DNA from 4 places in the Fusobacterium sp. IOR10 genome. Region 2 is predicted to be linked to each of the others. Evidence: riboswitches for the same ligand, from Rfam matches in the RefSeq annotation. Region 2 holds a riboswitch; each other region holds the start of a gene.
What was found. Region 2 has a riboswitch for S-adenosylmethionine ahead of GIL12_RS09445 (methionine ABC transporter ATP-binding protein). Riboswitches for the same ligand answer to the same signal wherever they lie in the genome.
Positions count from the first base shown of each region.

Region 1: another riboswitch for S-adenosylmethionine. It lies ahead of megL (methionine gamma-lyase); the one in region 2 lies ahead of GIL12_RS09445 (methionine ABC transporter ATP-binding protein).
Region 3: another riboswitch for S-adenosylmethionine. It lies ahead of metF (methylenetetrahydrofolate reductase [NAD(P)H]); the one in region 2 lies ahead of GIL12_RS09445 (methionine ABC transporter ATP-binding protein).
Region 4: another riboswitch for S-adenosylmethionine. It lies ahead of metK (methionine adenosyltransferase); the one in region 2 lies ahead of GIL12_RS09445 (methionine ABC transporter ATP-binding protein).

Region 1 covers NZ_WJWY01000008.1:71,162-74,341, reverse strand. The annotation lists gene corA (magnesium/cobalt transporter CorA) at 1-212, shown strand, start outside; partial or broken gene megL (methionine gamma-lyase) at 248-1,437, opposite strand; SAM riboswitch class I at 1,512-1,597, opposite strand; gene GIL12_RS03555 (TonB-dependent receptor) at 1,659-3,180, opposite strand, start outside.
Region 2 covers NZ_WJWY01000045.1:1,520-4,699, forward strand. The annotation lists gene GIL12_RS09435 (MetQ/NlpA family ABC transporter substrate-binding protein) at 1-224, opposite strand, end outside; gene GIL12_RS09440 (methionine ABC transporter permease) at 250-897, opposite strand; gene GIL12_RS09445 (methionine ABC transporter ATP-binding protein) at 887-1,894, opposite strand; SAM riboswitch class I at 1,992-2,079, opposite strand; gene GIL12_RS09450 (hypothetical protein) at 2,130-2,480, opposite strand; gene putP (sodium/proline symporter PutP) at 2,976-3,180, shown strand, end outside.
Region 3 covers NZ_WJWY01000012.1:12,737-15,916, forward strand. The annotation lists gene GIL12_RS04875 (HU family DNA-binding protein) at 67-366, shown strand; gene GIL12_RS04880 (TspO/MBR family protein) at 445-909, opposite strand; SAM riboswitch class I at 1,033-1,139, shown strand; gene metF (methylenetetrahydrofolate reductase [NAD(P)H]) at 1,193-2,059, shown strand; gene GIL12_RS04890 (homocysteine S-methyltransferase family protein) at 2,069-3,180, shown strand, end outside.
Region 4 covers NZ_WJWY01000003.1:6,446-9,625, reverse strand. The annotation lists gene nusA (transcription termination factor NusA) at 1-288, opposite strand, end outside; gene rimP (ribosome maturation factor RimP) at 312-818, opposite strand; gene metK (methionine adenosyltransferase) at 961-2,115, opposite strand; SAM riboswitch class I at 2,225-2,312, opposite strand; gene GIL12_RS01010 (MipA/OmpV family protein) at 2,358-3,098, opposite strand; gene GIL12_RS01005 (polysaccharide deacetylase family protein) at 3,120-3,180, opposite strand, start outside.

The DNA.
Region 1 (3,180 bases), on a different contig from region 2:
CTGTTAATAATAATATGAACAGTGTTATGAAAATCCTTACAATTATTTCAACAATATTCATTCCCCTTAGTTTTTTAACAGGGTTATATGGAATGAACTTTAAACATATGCCTGAGCTAGAAAATCCAAATGGATATTTTTACACTTTAGGTGTTATGCTATTAATAATAGTGATTATGATAATTTATTTTAAAAAGAAAAAATGGTGGTAGTCGTACTAGAATCTAGTACGACTTTTATATATATATTATAAATTTTTTAATGCAGTTTCTAAATCTTCAATAATATCTTCTATGTCTTCAAGACCAACAGACAGTCTAACTAGCCCCTCATCAAGTCCAGCAGCCTTAAGCTCTTCCTTAGTGTATGGAGAGTGAGTCATTGAAGCAGGATGCTCAATTAATGTTTCAGTACATCCAAGACTAACAGCAAGGGTACAAAGTTCAACTGTATTTAAAAGCTTTTTACCAGCTTCAAATCCCCCTTGTAATTCAAAGGCTAGAGTTCCACCAAAGTTTATCATTTGTTTTTTAGCAATTTCATATCCCTTGTGAGATTCAAGACCAGGATAGTATACTTTTTTTATTTTAGGATGACCTTCTAAAAATCTAGCAACCTTTAGAGCACTTTCACAATGTCTTTCCATTCTAACTTGGAAAGTTTTTAAACCTCTGATTATTAAACTAGCCTCTGCAGGTGCTAAAACTGCACCAGTCATATCCTTTATTCCAACAAATCTAATTTGATCTAAATCTTCTTTTTTCCCAAGAACAAAACCTGCAAGTAAGTCTCCGTGACCATTAATATATTTTGTAGCTGAGTGAACAACTATGTCTGCACCTAAATCCAAAGGTTTTGACAATATGGAGATGCAAAGGTATTATCAACTATTAATTTAATATTTTCATAATTTTTAGCTATTTTACCAATAGCTTCAATGTCAACTATTTTTAAATTTGGGTTTGTTGGAGTTTCTAAATATATTATTTTAGTATTAGGTTTAATAGCATCTTTAACAGCTTGTAAATCAGATGTATCTATAAAACTAACTTCAACACCAAATCTAGAAATACCTGCATTTAAAAAGGCAAAGGCACATCCATATAGAGTTTTATCAGTAACTATATGATCTCCACTTTTAAGGAAAGTCCAAAATGTAGAACTGATTGCTCCCATTCCAGAGGCAGTACCAAGACCAGCTTCAGCATTTTCAAGTAGAGCTAATTTTTCTTCCACAACACTAACTGTAGGATTACCTAATCTACCGTAAATATACCCATCTTCTTCTAGGGCAAATCTTCTTCCCCCTTGTTCAGCAGAATCAAATATAAAAGTTGAACTTTGGAATATAGGTGTAGTTAGGGCTCCAAAGGCATTTTTTTTGCTTCCTCCATGTATTGATATTGTTCCAATTCCCTTGTTTTTTAAATTTGTCATAAGTTTCCTCCTAAATAAAAAAAGGCTCTATTACCATCCATCAAGTAATAGAGCCACTATATTAAAATTAGTGATTTTCATCTATCTGGAATTAGCACCACATATAAAATAGGTTGCTGAAACATCATCGGGCCAGTCCCTCAGTTTCTCTTGATGGATATTTAATTTCACTTATGATACAACAAATGAAAAAATTTGTCAATAAATTAAATAATTTTAATTTAGAAAATATAGCTAAATCCAGCATAGAATGATCTTTTTTCTTGAGGGATAACATAGGTATAGCTACCGCTACCACTAACATATCCAAAATATTCTTCATTAAACAAATTATTTATTCCCCCATAAATACTCATCCCATTTGGATGATTATATTTTAAGGATAGATCAACAACAGTATTTGATTTAACAATTCCATCTTCACTGCTAGTTTCCTTTGTAAAATTATTATAAGAACCTGTATATTTCCAAGTAAGACCTCCAGAGAAATTATCTGTGAAATTATAATTACCACTTAACATAATATTATGTTTTGGAACTTTTTTAAGTCCAGAATCAACTAGGGAAACTTCCCCTTTAAGCTCTTTTCCTTTATTGTTGTAATCTGATTTTCCCATTAAATAAGTATAACTTTCTTCAAAGGAAAATTTTCCAATTTTTTGACTAAGGGATGTTTCTAGCCCATATCTATGAGTTTTGTATAAATTGTCAGTTATCATATTTAAATGACCATTTGAAAAATGATAGAATCTATCCATTTGGTTATCAGTTTCATTATAGAAAAGTGTTAAATTAAAGGCAGAACCTAAAACATAGTCCCTTAATCCAACTTCATAAATATCAAAAATTTCATCCTCTGCATTTGTAAGTACAGTTGCTTTTTCACCATTTATATAGACCCTATCTGTTATTTCCATTCCATCTGGTCCAGTGAAACCTCTTTCATACCTAGCATAAATTTTACCAGTATCTCTATAGTTATATCCAGCAGATAGTTCATAGTTCCAGTTGTCCCTATGACTAGTTCCATTTAGAACTCCCCAACCACCAGCAGCTTTTTTAAAGGTACTCCAATCTGTTCTATCAAACCTAGCTCCTTGGGTAAATTCTAAATTTTTGTATTTGAAAATATTTAAGAAATAAAGGGCCTTAACATATCTTTCATAATCAAAATTTAATTGGTCAGCTTTGTAAGTGTCATTTCCATCTTTGTTAACTATGTATCCATATTTATCAACACTTTCCCCAGCACTAATATCAGGAACATCTCCACTGCTAACTTTTCTAGATGTAATATCGTCATAATTAATACTTGCATTTTGTTTGAAATAGTCTAAACCAAATAATATATTATTTTTTTCAGTGTACTTGTAGTTTAGTTTAGCCTTTATTCCATCAGTTTTTTGCTCAATTTTCTGATCACTTTCATATTCATAGGGATTATTTTTAAAATATCCCTCATTGTGAAAGGCATCAACTGATAAGTCAAGGTTATCACTAATATTTAAAGAATAACTTCCCTTCCAATTTTCCTCTAACCTATCAGCAATATTATATCCACTGATTCTTTTCTTTATTTTTTCCTTATTTTCATCAATTCCAACTGTAACTAGGCTAGTATCAGGGCGATAGTCTCTACCATAATTTTTAAGATTTCCACTTTTAACTGTTTTAATAAACTTCCCATCTTCCTCAAAACGGCTATATTTTAAGGCTACAGCTTGTTTATCACTTATTTTATAG
Region 2 (3,180 bases):
AAATCTTTGTCAGCAAGGGCTAAATTAGGTGTAACATAATCAGTGAACTCAATTATTTTAAGATCAATCCCTTCTTTAGCTAAATCAGGTTTAATTTCCTGTAATATTTCAGCATGGGGTACAGGTGTAGCACCAACTCTTAAGATAGTGTTTCCAAAAGATAGTTGACTTAGAAGTAATAGGTTAACTCCTGTTAATAATAATTTTTTAAATGTTTTTGTCATAATATTCATCTCCCTTATATATTTATTATCTATTTTTTTTTGTTTTGGCCACAAGATAGTTTCCTAAACTTTGTATTAATTGAACTAAAATAATAATTACAATAACAGCATAAATCATAATATCAACTTTAAATCTTTGATATCCAAATCTTATGGCTAAATCTCCAAGACCTCCAGCTCCTATAGTTCCAGCCATGGCAGAATAACCAATAAGACTAATTATAGTTACAGTAATTCCATGAATAAGATGGGGAAGCGTCTCAGGAATCATAACTTTAAATATTATAGTTAGATTATTTGCTCCCATACTGGAACTAGCTTCAATTAAACCTTTATCAATTTCATTTAAAGCCCCCTCAACGATTCTAGCTACAAATGGTGCAGCAGATATTGAAAGAGGTACAATAGCAGCATTAACTCCTATTGTTGTCCCCACGATTAGTCTAGATAGGGGAAATAAACATATCATTAAAATAATAAAGGGAAAAGATCTAAGAGTATTAATAATAAATTCTAAAATTTGATTTAGTTTTCTTTTTTCCCATATATTTCCTTCCTTTGTAATAACTAGTAGTATTCCTATTGGAAAACCAATAACTAAAGAAAATATAGCTGATAATAATACCATGTATAAAGTTTCCAAAGTAGAATTAAAAATCATATTAAAGACCATTATATATCACCTCCACAATAACTCCTTCTTCCCTTAACCAGTCTATAGCTAATTTTTGTTCATTAAAATCTCCAGAAAGCTCAACGTACAAATGTCCAACTTTCATAGTAGAAAGATTTTCTATGGAACCACCGATTATACTAAAGTCAATGTCAAACTTTTTAATTGCTCTTGAAATAATTGGATCCTTTGAAATTGAACCTAGAAAATTTACTTTAATCAACATACTTCCCTTAGTTTCCATTAAAGAAGCTGTTGATTCTTCATTATTTGGAAGATACGATATAAGTTCCTTGGTAGTTTCTGTTTTAGGATTAGAAAATATATGATGAACTCCTCCAGTTTCCACAATTTCTCCATGGGACATTACAGCAACTTTATTACAAATATCTCTTATAACTTCCATTTGATGGGTTATCATAACTACTGTAAGTTCAAGTTTACTTTGAATATTTCTAATAAGCTCCAAAATTGATTTAGTTGTCTTAGGATCTAGAGCAGAAGTTGCTTCATCTGATAATAAAATTTTAGGATTATTTGCAAGAGCTCTAGCTATTGCTACCCTTTGCTTTTGTCCTCCACTTAGCTGACTAGGATAAGAATCTTTTTTATCAGAAAGTTCAACAAGTTCTAGTAATTCAGTAACTCTTGATTTAATTTTTGATTTTTCTAATTTGGCTATTTCCAAAGAAAAAGCAATATTTTCTGAAACTGTTCTAGATGATAAAAGATTAAAATGTTGAAATATCATTCCTATTTTTTTTCTTTTTTCTAGTAATTCTTTTTTATTTAAAGAAGTAATATCAGTTCCATCAATAATAATTTTTCCACTTGTAGGCTCTTCTAATCTATTTAAAAGTCTAATTAAAGAAGATTTTCCAGCTCCACTTAAACCAATAACACCAAATATGTCACCTCTTTTGATATTTAAACTAACATTTTTAACTGCAATGAAATTATTGGGATAAGTTTTATTAACATTTTGTATACGTATCATGTAGTGCTCCTTTCTTAATTGTATAAATTTTATAAAAAAAAATCTTTAAAACTATATTCATCAAGTTTTAAAGATTGGGTTCAACGATTTTTGGTCATCGCCATCTGTCTGGAATTAGCACCACACTATATTAGCAGGTTGCTGAAACTTCAAAGGGCCAGTCCCTCAGTTTCTCTTGATGGATATTTAGTTGAAATAATAATATACTAATTTCTTTCTTTTGTCAAACATTTTTTTATTTTTTTCTTTTAAAGATATCTTTAAAAGAACGTTTGTTTGCATTTTTCATTTCTCTTTGTTCTCTATGATAATTAGACCAGTTGGGATTAGACCTCATATTTTTTCTAACTTTACTCATATACTTATAAGTTGAAACCATAGATTTAAACTTATAAATGATACTAGATTTAATACTAACTACTGTATCAACAAAACCAACAAAGAATCCCTTGATATTTAAAAGGATAAGTTTAAATCTATTTAATTTATAAATATGAGAACAACTAGGGCATTTATATTTAGCCACTTTATTTCTAACTCTCATTTTCTTTTTACATTTAGGACATTTTATAATTATCTTTTCCATTTTGAGCCTCCAATACTAAATTTAGTTCGTGGTTATATTATAATCTTTATTCCAAGTATAGTCTAGTTATAAAATGCAAAATCAAAAAAATATTGACATTTATCTAAAAAATAGGTACAATAAACTTAAATTAAATTTTAGATTAGAAGGAGAGATTCATGAAAAAATTAGCAATCACAGTAAAATTTCATAACCCCATGGTTCCTAATTAGGATTTGTGTGTGTGATGAAAGTCATAGATATAAGTCCATTTTAAGCTGAAAATTTGGATTTGTATCTAATGTGGAATTGAGCTATGCTAAAGAGAATTTTTCTTTATAAGATAAAGCCATTTAACTGCATTAAGATGCATTAAATGGTTTTTTTATTTTATTTAAAAAATATTAATATAAAGGAGTTGAATTATGAAATTAATTAAAGTCCCCGGGAACTCATATAAAATTAAAAAATGTAAGTAACATTTATTGTAGGTTTAACTAAAAAATGGAGGGGAAAATGATGACAACGGAAACAATGATAACATTTGTAGTATACTTAATATTTTTAGTGGGAGTTGGAATTTATTTCTACAGGAAGACAGAAAGTGCAGAGGATTATTTAATAGGCGGAAGAGGGATGGGTTCTTGGGTAACTGCCCTATCAGCTCAAGCAAGTGATATGAGTGGATGGCTTCTTATGGGTTTACCTGGAGCAGTATACT
Region 3 (3,180 bases), on a different contig from region 2:
TTACAAAAGAGCATTTACGGGCTATAACCATAGTAATACTTAAGATAATTTATTAGGAGGATGGTTATGACAAAAAAAGAGTTTGTAGTGGATATTGCTGAAAAGGGCGAAATAGCAAAAAAAGATGCAGAAAAGTTTGTAAATTTATTTTTGGATACTGTAACTGATAATTTAGAAAAAGGAAATTCAGTAGGTTTTGTTGGTTGGGGTAAATGGGAAGTAACAGAAAGATCAGCAAGAGAAGTTAGAAACCCTCAAACAGGTGAAAAAATGCAAGTAAAAGCAAAAAAAGTTGTTAAATTTAGAGTAGGAAAATCTCTAGAAGAAAAAGTTGCAAAATCAAAAACAAAAAAGAAATCAAAGTAAAAAATAATTATACTGTAAACAATAAAAAAGATGAATTCTATAAATATAGGATTCATCTTTTTTTATTTATATCTAAAATTATGCATTGAGTAAAACAATATAATAATTTAAATATCCTGCAAAACTTAACCAAATAATATAAGGTATTTGTAAAATACCTGCAAATTTATTTAATCTAAAGAAATTAAAAGTCATCCATATAACAGCTAATAAAAGGAACATGTGTAAATAAAAACCAGGAACAATTAAATGAAATTTAAAAAACACAAATGGCCATATAAAATTAGAAGTTAATTGAATATAAAAACTAGTTACAGCTAATTTATGATTTCTTTTTTCAAGAATTAAATAAAGGCCTATTCCCATAAAAGTATAAAGGAAAGTCCACACTAGTGGAAATACAAATGAAGGGGGAGCAAAGTCAGGAAGCACAAGTTTTTCATATAACTCCACTGAATTTTGATTAAAGAATCCTGAAATACCTCCAAAAAGAGTGGGTATTAATAGGCATAAAATAAATTTAGATAGCTTAAAATTTTTCATAAAAATCCTCCTTAAATCAAAATAATATCTATATATGTATTATACATCAAGAAAGTCATATTACAAAATTAATTGTAAAGAATTGACTTTGATAATTCATTGTGATAGAATGTTTTAAATTAAATACCATATAGAGAAGTTGAGGGACAGGCCCGAAGAGACTTCAGCAACCTACTTTGAAAGAAGTGTGGTGCTAATTCCTGATAGATGGCGAATATATCATATGAGACTCCTCACATCTATCAAAAGATGTGAGGATTTTTTATTATAAGGGAGAGAAAAGATGAAAATAAAAGAAATATTTGAGAAAAAAAAGACAACTATATCCTTTGAAGTTTTTCCACCAAATAAATATTATTCTTTGGAAGAAGTTTACTCTGTTATAGATAAATTATCAGAACTTGGTCCAGATTTTATAAGTGTAACTTATGGAGCTAATGGATCAGGAATGAGAAAAACAGCAGAAATTGCAGAAAAAATTCAAAGTAAAAATATTTGTTCATTGGCACATTTAACTTGTATAGGAGCAAGCAAAAAAGAAATTGAACATGTATTAAAAGACTTTGAAAAATATAATATTGAAAATATTTTAGCTTTAAGAGGAGATCCTCCAAAGGAATATTTAAATTTAGATAAGGGAGATTTTAAATATGCAAGTGATTTAGTTGATTTTTTAAAGTTAAAGGATAAATATTGTATTGGAGGAGCAGTTTATTCAGAAACTCATCAAGAAAATAATGATTTGTTGGACTTATTTAATTTAAAGAAGAAAGTTGAATCAGGAACAGATTTTTTAATTTCACAAATGTTTTTTGACAATAATAATTTCTTTGAATTTTTAGAAAAATTAAAGAAGTTGGAAATTAATATTCCAGTTATAGCAGGTATAATACCAATTACAAATAGTAAGCAAATAAAAAAAATAACATCTCTTTGTGGAGCGAAAATTCCTCCAAAACTTCAAAGAATATTAGATAAGTATGAGGACAATCCAGAGGCTTTAAAGGAAGCTGGAATTGGGTATGCAACAGAACAAATAATTGAACTAATTGCTTCAGATGTTAAGGGAGTTCATATATACACAATGAATAAGCCTGAAATTGCCAAGAAAATAATGGAAAATATTGCTAGAATAAGAGAAACATTTTAGGAGGTAATTATGTTTGATAAATTAAAAAATAAAATACTAGTTCTTGATGGGGCAACAGGGACAGAAATACAAAACTATAATTTAACAGAGGAAGATTTCAAAGGAGAAGCATTTAAAAATCACAAAACATTTTTAAAAGGTTGCAATGAAATTTTAAATATAACAAACCCTAGTATTATTAAAGATATTCATTTTAAATACATGGAAGCTGGGGCAGACATAATAGAGACAAATTCTTTTAATGCAAATAGAATTTCATTAGGGGAATATAATCTTCAAGAAAAAGCATATGAAATAGCAAAGAAAAGCGCTGCTTTAGCAAAGGAAGCAACAACAAAATTTTTTGAAAAATACAAGAAAAAAATATTTATAGCAGGGTCAATAGGCCCAACAAGTAAAAGTCTTTCAATACCTGTTGGAAATATTCCATACGAAAGAAGCTTAACTTTTGATTATTTAAAAGAAATCTATTATGAGCAAATTTTAGGACTTGTTAATGGGGGGATAGATATAGTTTTAATAGAAACTATTTTCGATGGACTTAATGCAAAGGCAGCTCTTTTAGCTGCAGAGGAAGTATTTGCATACAAAAATATAAATTTACCAATTATGATTTCAATGACTGTTAATAAACAAGGAAAATTATTATCAGGACAAAGCATGGAGTCTTTAGCAGTGGCCCTTGATAGAAAATCAATTATATCCTTTGGTTTAAATTGTTCTTTTGGTGCAAAGGATTTAATTCCTCTTATAAAGAAATTAGGAAAATTTGTAGATAAACCTATTTCATTATATCCAAATGCAGGTCTTCCAAATGAAGAGGGAAAATACAATGAAACTCCTCAAATAACAGTATCTTATCTAAGAGAACTTATTGATGGGAAGCATTTAAATATTGTAGGTGGATGTTGTGGAACTAGCTTTGAACACATTAAAGAAATAGTTTCTGCCACAAAGAATAAAGAGCCAAGAAAGTTTAATCTAGAAAAAAAACATAATTATATTTTATCTGGAAATGAAATTTATGATTTTAAAGGTAAGTTTTCTCCAGTTGGAGAAAGAAACAATGTTGCAGGTTCTAAACTTTTCAAAAGATTAATAGAGGAAGAAAATTATATAAA
Region 4 (3,180 bases), on a different contig from region 2:
TTCGTCTCCAATTTTAATTCTTTTCTTGTATTCTTTAGCATCTTCTAAAGAAATTTCTAAAGCTGCATCATAAACATCATCAACAATTGTTTTTAATTCATAAACTTTAATTTCTCCTGTTGTTCTGTTTATCTCAACTTTGACATTTTCTTCTTCTCCAAAATGTTTTTTATAAGCTGCTAAAAGGGCTTGCTCAACTGTTTCTAATAAACTTTCTTGGCTTAACCCCTTTGATTTCTCCAACTCTTCCAATGCTGCTAGAAATTTTTTTCCGTCTTTACCTTTCATTTTCTCCTCCTGAAGCCTAGACTTTAAATATCTTTAAAATCATAGACTAGATTAGATTTTCTAATCTCTTTAAATGGTATTTGCATTTCATCCTCTGTTTGAAGAAATACAATATTATTTTCAAATTTTGTTAGTACACCTTCAAAATTCTTTTTATCATTTAACTTATGCTTTAAACTTACTTTTATTTTTGACCCTTGAAATCTAATGAAATCTTCTGGTTTTTTTAAAGGTCTTTCTATTCCAGGTGAGGAAATTTCTAAAAAGAATTTTTTATCGATAATTTTATCTATATCATCACCAACTGCTGAGCTCACTTTAGCACAATCTCCCAATGATATCTCCTTATCTAAATATTCTATGTATATCCTTACATACCAATATCCTCCATCTTGAAGATACTCCACATCAACTAATTCCAGACCAAATTCTTTTAGAGTTGGATCTATTATCTTCTCAATTTTTTCTATAACTTTCAATTTATCTTCTTTTTCCAAAAACAACTCACCTCTCTTCCTAATCCTTACCATAAATAAAGAGTGGGTTTCCCCACTCTCCTCTAAACAATATACTTTACCAAGAAATTATACCATATAAATTCAAAAAAATCAATCATTCTTTGGATTTTTCCTAAGCAAATCATAGGCTTTTAAACAGATTTCCGTCCTAGAATTATAAGCCAAAATAGCTTTTTAATTCTTCAACTTTATCTAATTTTTCCCATGGAAGATCAATATCTGTTCTTCCAATATGACCAAAAGCTGCAAGATCTTGATATCTAAATTCACCACTTCTTAATTTCAACTCTTTTTCTATTCCTCTTGGTGTTAAATCAAATATTTTTTTAACTACTCTTGATAATTTCACTTCATCAACTTTACCTGTACCAAATGTATCTACTTTTATTGAAATTGGTTCTATTACTCCTATTGCATAAGATAGTTGAACCTCACATTTGTAAGCTAATCCAGCTGCAACTATATTTTTAGCAACCCATCTAGCAGCGTAAGCCCCTGATCTGTCAACTTTTGAAGGGTCTTTTCCAGAAAAAGCTCCTCCCCCATGTCTAAAATATCCACCATAGGTATCAACTATAATTTTTCTGCCTGTAAGTCCTGTGTCTCCATTTGGACCGCCGATTATAAATTGTCCTGTGGGATTGATAAATATTTTCTTTATATCTTCAAACTTCATGTTATATTTTTTAATTACAGGTTTAATTACTAATTCTTTTAAATCCTCGTGGATTTGTTCTTGAGTTACGTCTGGATTGTGTTGAGCTGAAACAACTATAGCTTCAATAAATTTAATGTTTTCTTCCCTGTCATAGGCTAATGTTACTTGAGATTTTGCATCTGGTCTAGCCCAAGTCAAAACTCCATTATCCTTTAAATCCACATAAACTCTTAATATTTCCCTTGCTAATACTAAAGCAAGAGGCATAAGTTCTGGGGTTTCTTTTACAGCTCCCCCAAACATAATACCTTGGTCTCCTGCTCCTCCTCTATCTACACCCATGGCAATGTCTGATGATTGAGCGTGTATTGAATTAAATACCCCACAATCACTATCAAATCCCATACCTGTTTTATATCCTATTTCTCTTATTTTATCTCTAACTACATCTTGAATATTTACAAAAGTTTTAGTGGTAATTTCTCCTCCAACTATTACTTGTCCTGTTGTACAAAAAACCTCACATGCTACTCTTGATTCTGGATCATCCTTTAAACATGCATCTAAAACTGCATCTGAAATTTGATCAGATACTTTATCTGGATGTCCTGGGGAAACGCATTCTGAAGTAAAATAAATTAAATCTTCCATTAATTCCTCCTTAAAATATATATACTTATATATTATATTTACTTAGTTATCACAAATTAAATTCAAAATAAAAAGTCCTTTCCATAGGAAAGGACATAATATCTACATTGTCCCATCTCTTTGGAATTAGCACCACACAATAAATGTAGGTTGCTGAGACATCTACGGGCCAATCCCTCCGTCTCTCTTGATGGTATTTCAGTTTATATTTTATTATTATTTGTTCAAAAAGTCAAGCTTTTTTAAAAAGTATATACAATTCCAACTCCACCTAAATAAATCAAACTATTACTAACAATGGGAGAATTTTTTATTTCACTTGAAAATTTCATTGCACCTAAAAATCCAAGCAATGAAAAAGCATCTGTTAATCTATAAGAACTTGTAACCCCAATTCCTAGTGAATAGCCACTTTCCCCATTATACTCATTTAAGGAAGTACTTGTACTGGCTTCTCCAGAGTCTATACCAAAATAATAATCAATAAAACTTGAATTATAATAGTTAAAATTAAAAGAAGGTTTTATTATTAAATTTTCATTAATTACATAAGGTTTTTGAATTCTAAGGGATAATTTTCCTCCCTCTTGGCCTATTTCTGCATTTAAAATTGTCTCAACATCATGAAGTCCATTGTAATATTTAAATTCACTTCCTAGCATAAATTGATAATCTCTGTCATCAATTCCTTTATATTTAGAATCTAAATCACTTCCATCAATTTTATATCCTCCAAAGGGAACTGCATATAAAGAAAATGCGTACACATCATCTTCCATTAACCTATACCCTATGTGTAACGTATTAGCTGTTGTAGAATCTATAAAATAATTGTCATATTCATAATTCAAAAATGGCAGTACATGACTTTTATCATCACCTTTAAAAAATTCACTTGTAACTCCATAACCAATTCCAACACTAGATGCTAAAGTAATTTGTGATACTAATGCTATCATGGGAAAAAAAGCTATTTTTTTCATAATTACCTCCCAGTTAATAATTTATTTATTCATATGTTTCTCTTCTCTTTTTATTTTTATAAAATTATATTTTCCTGTTACT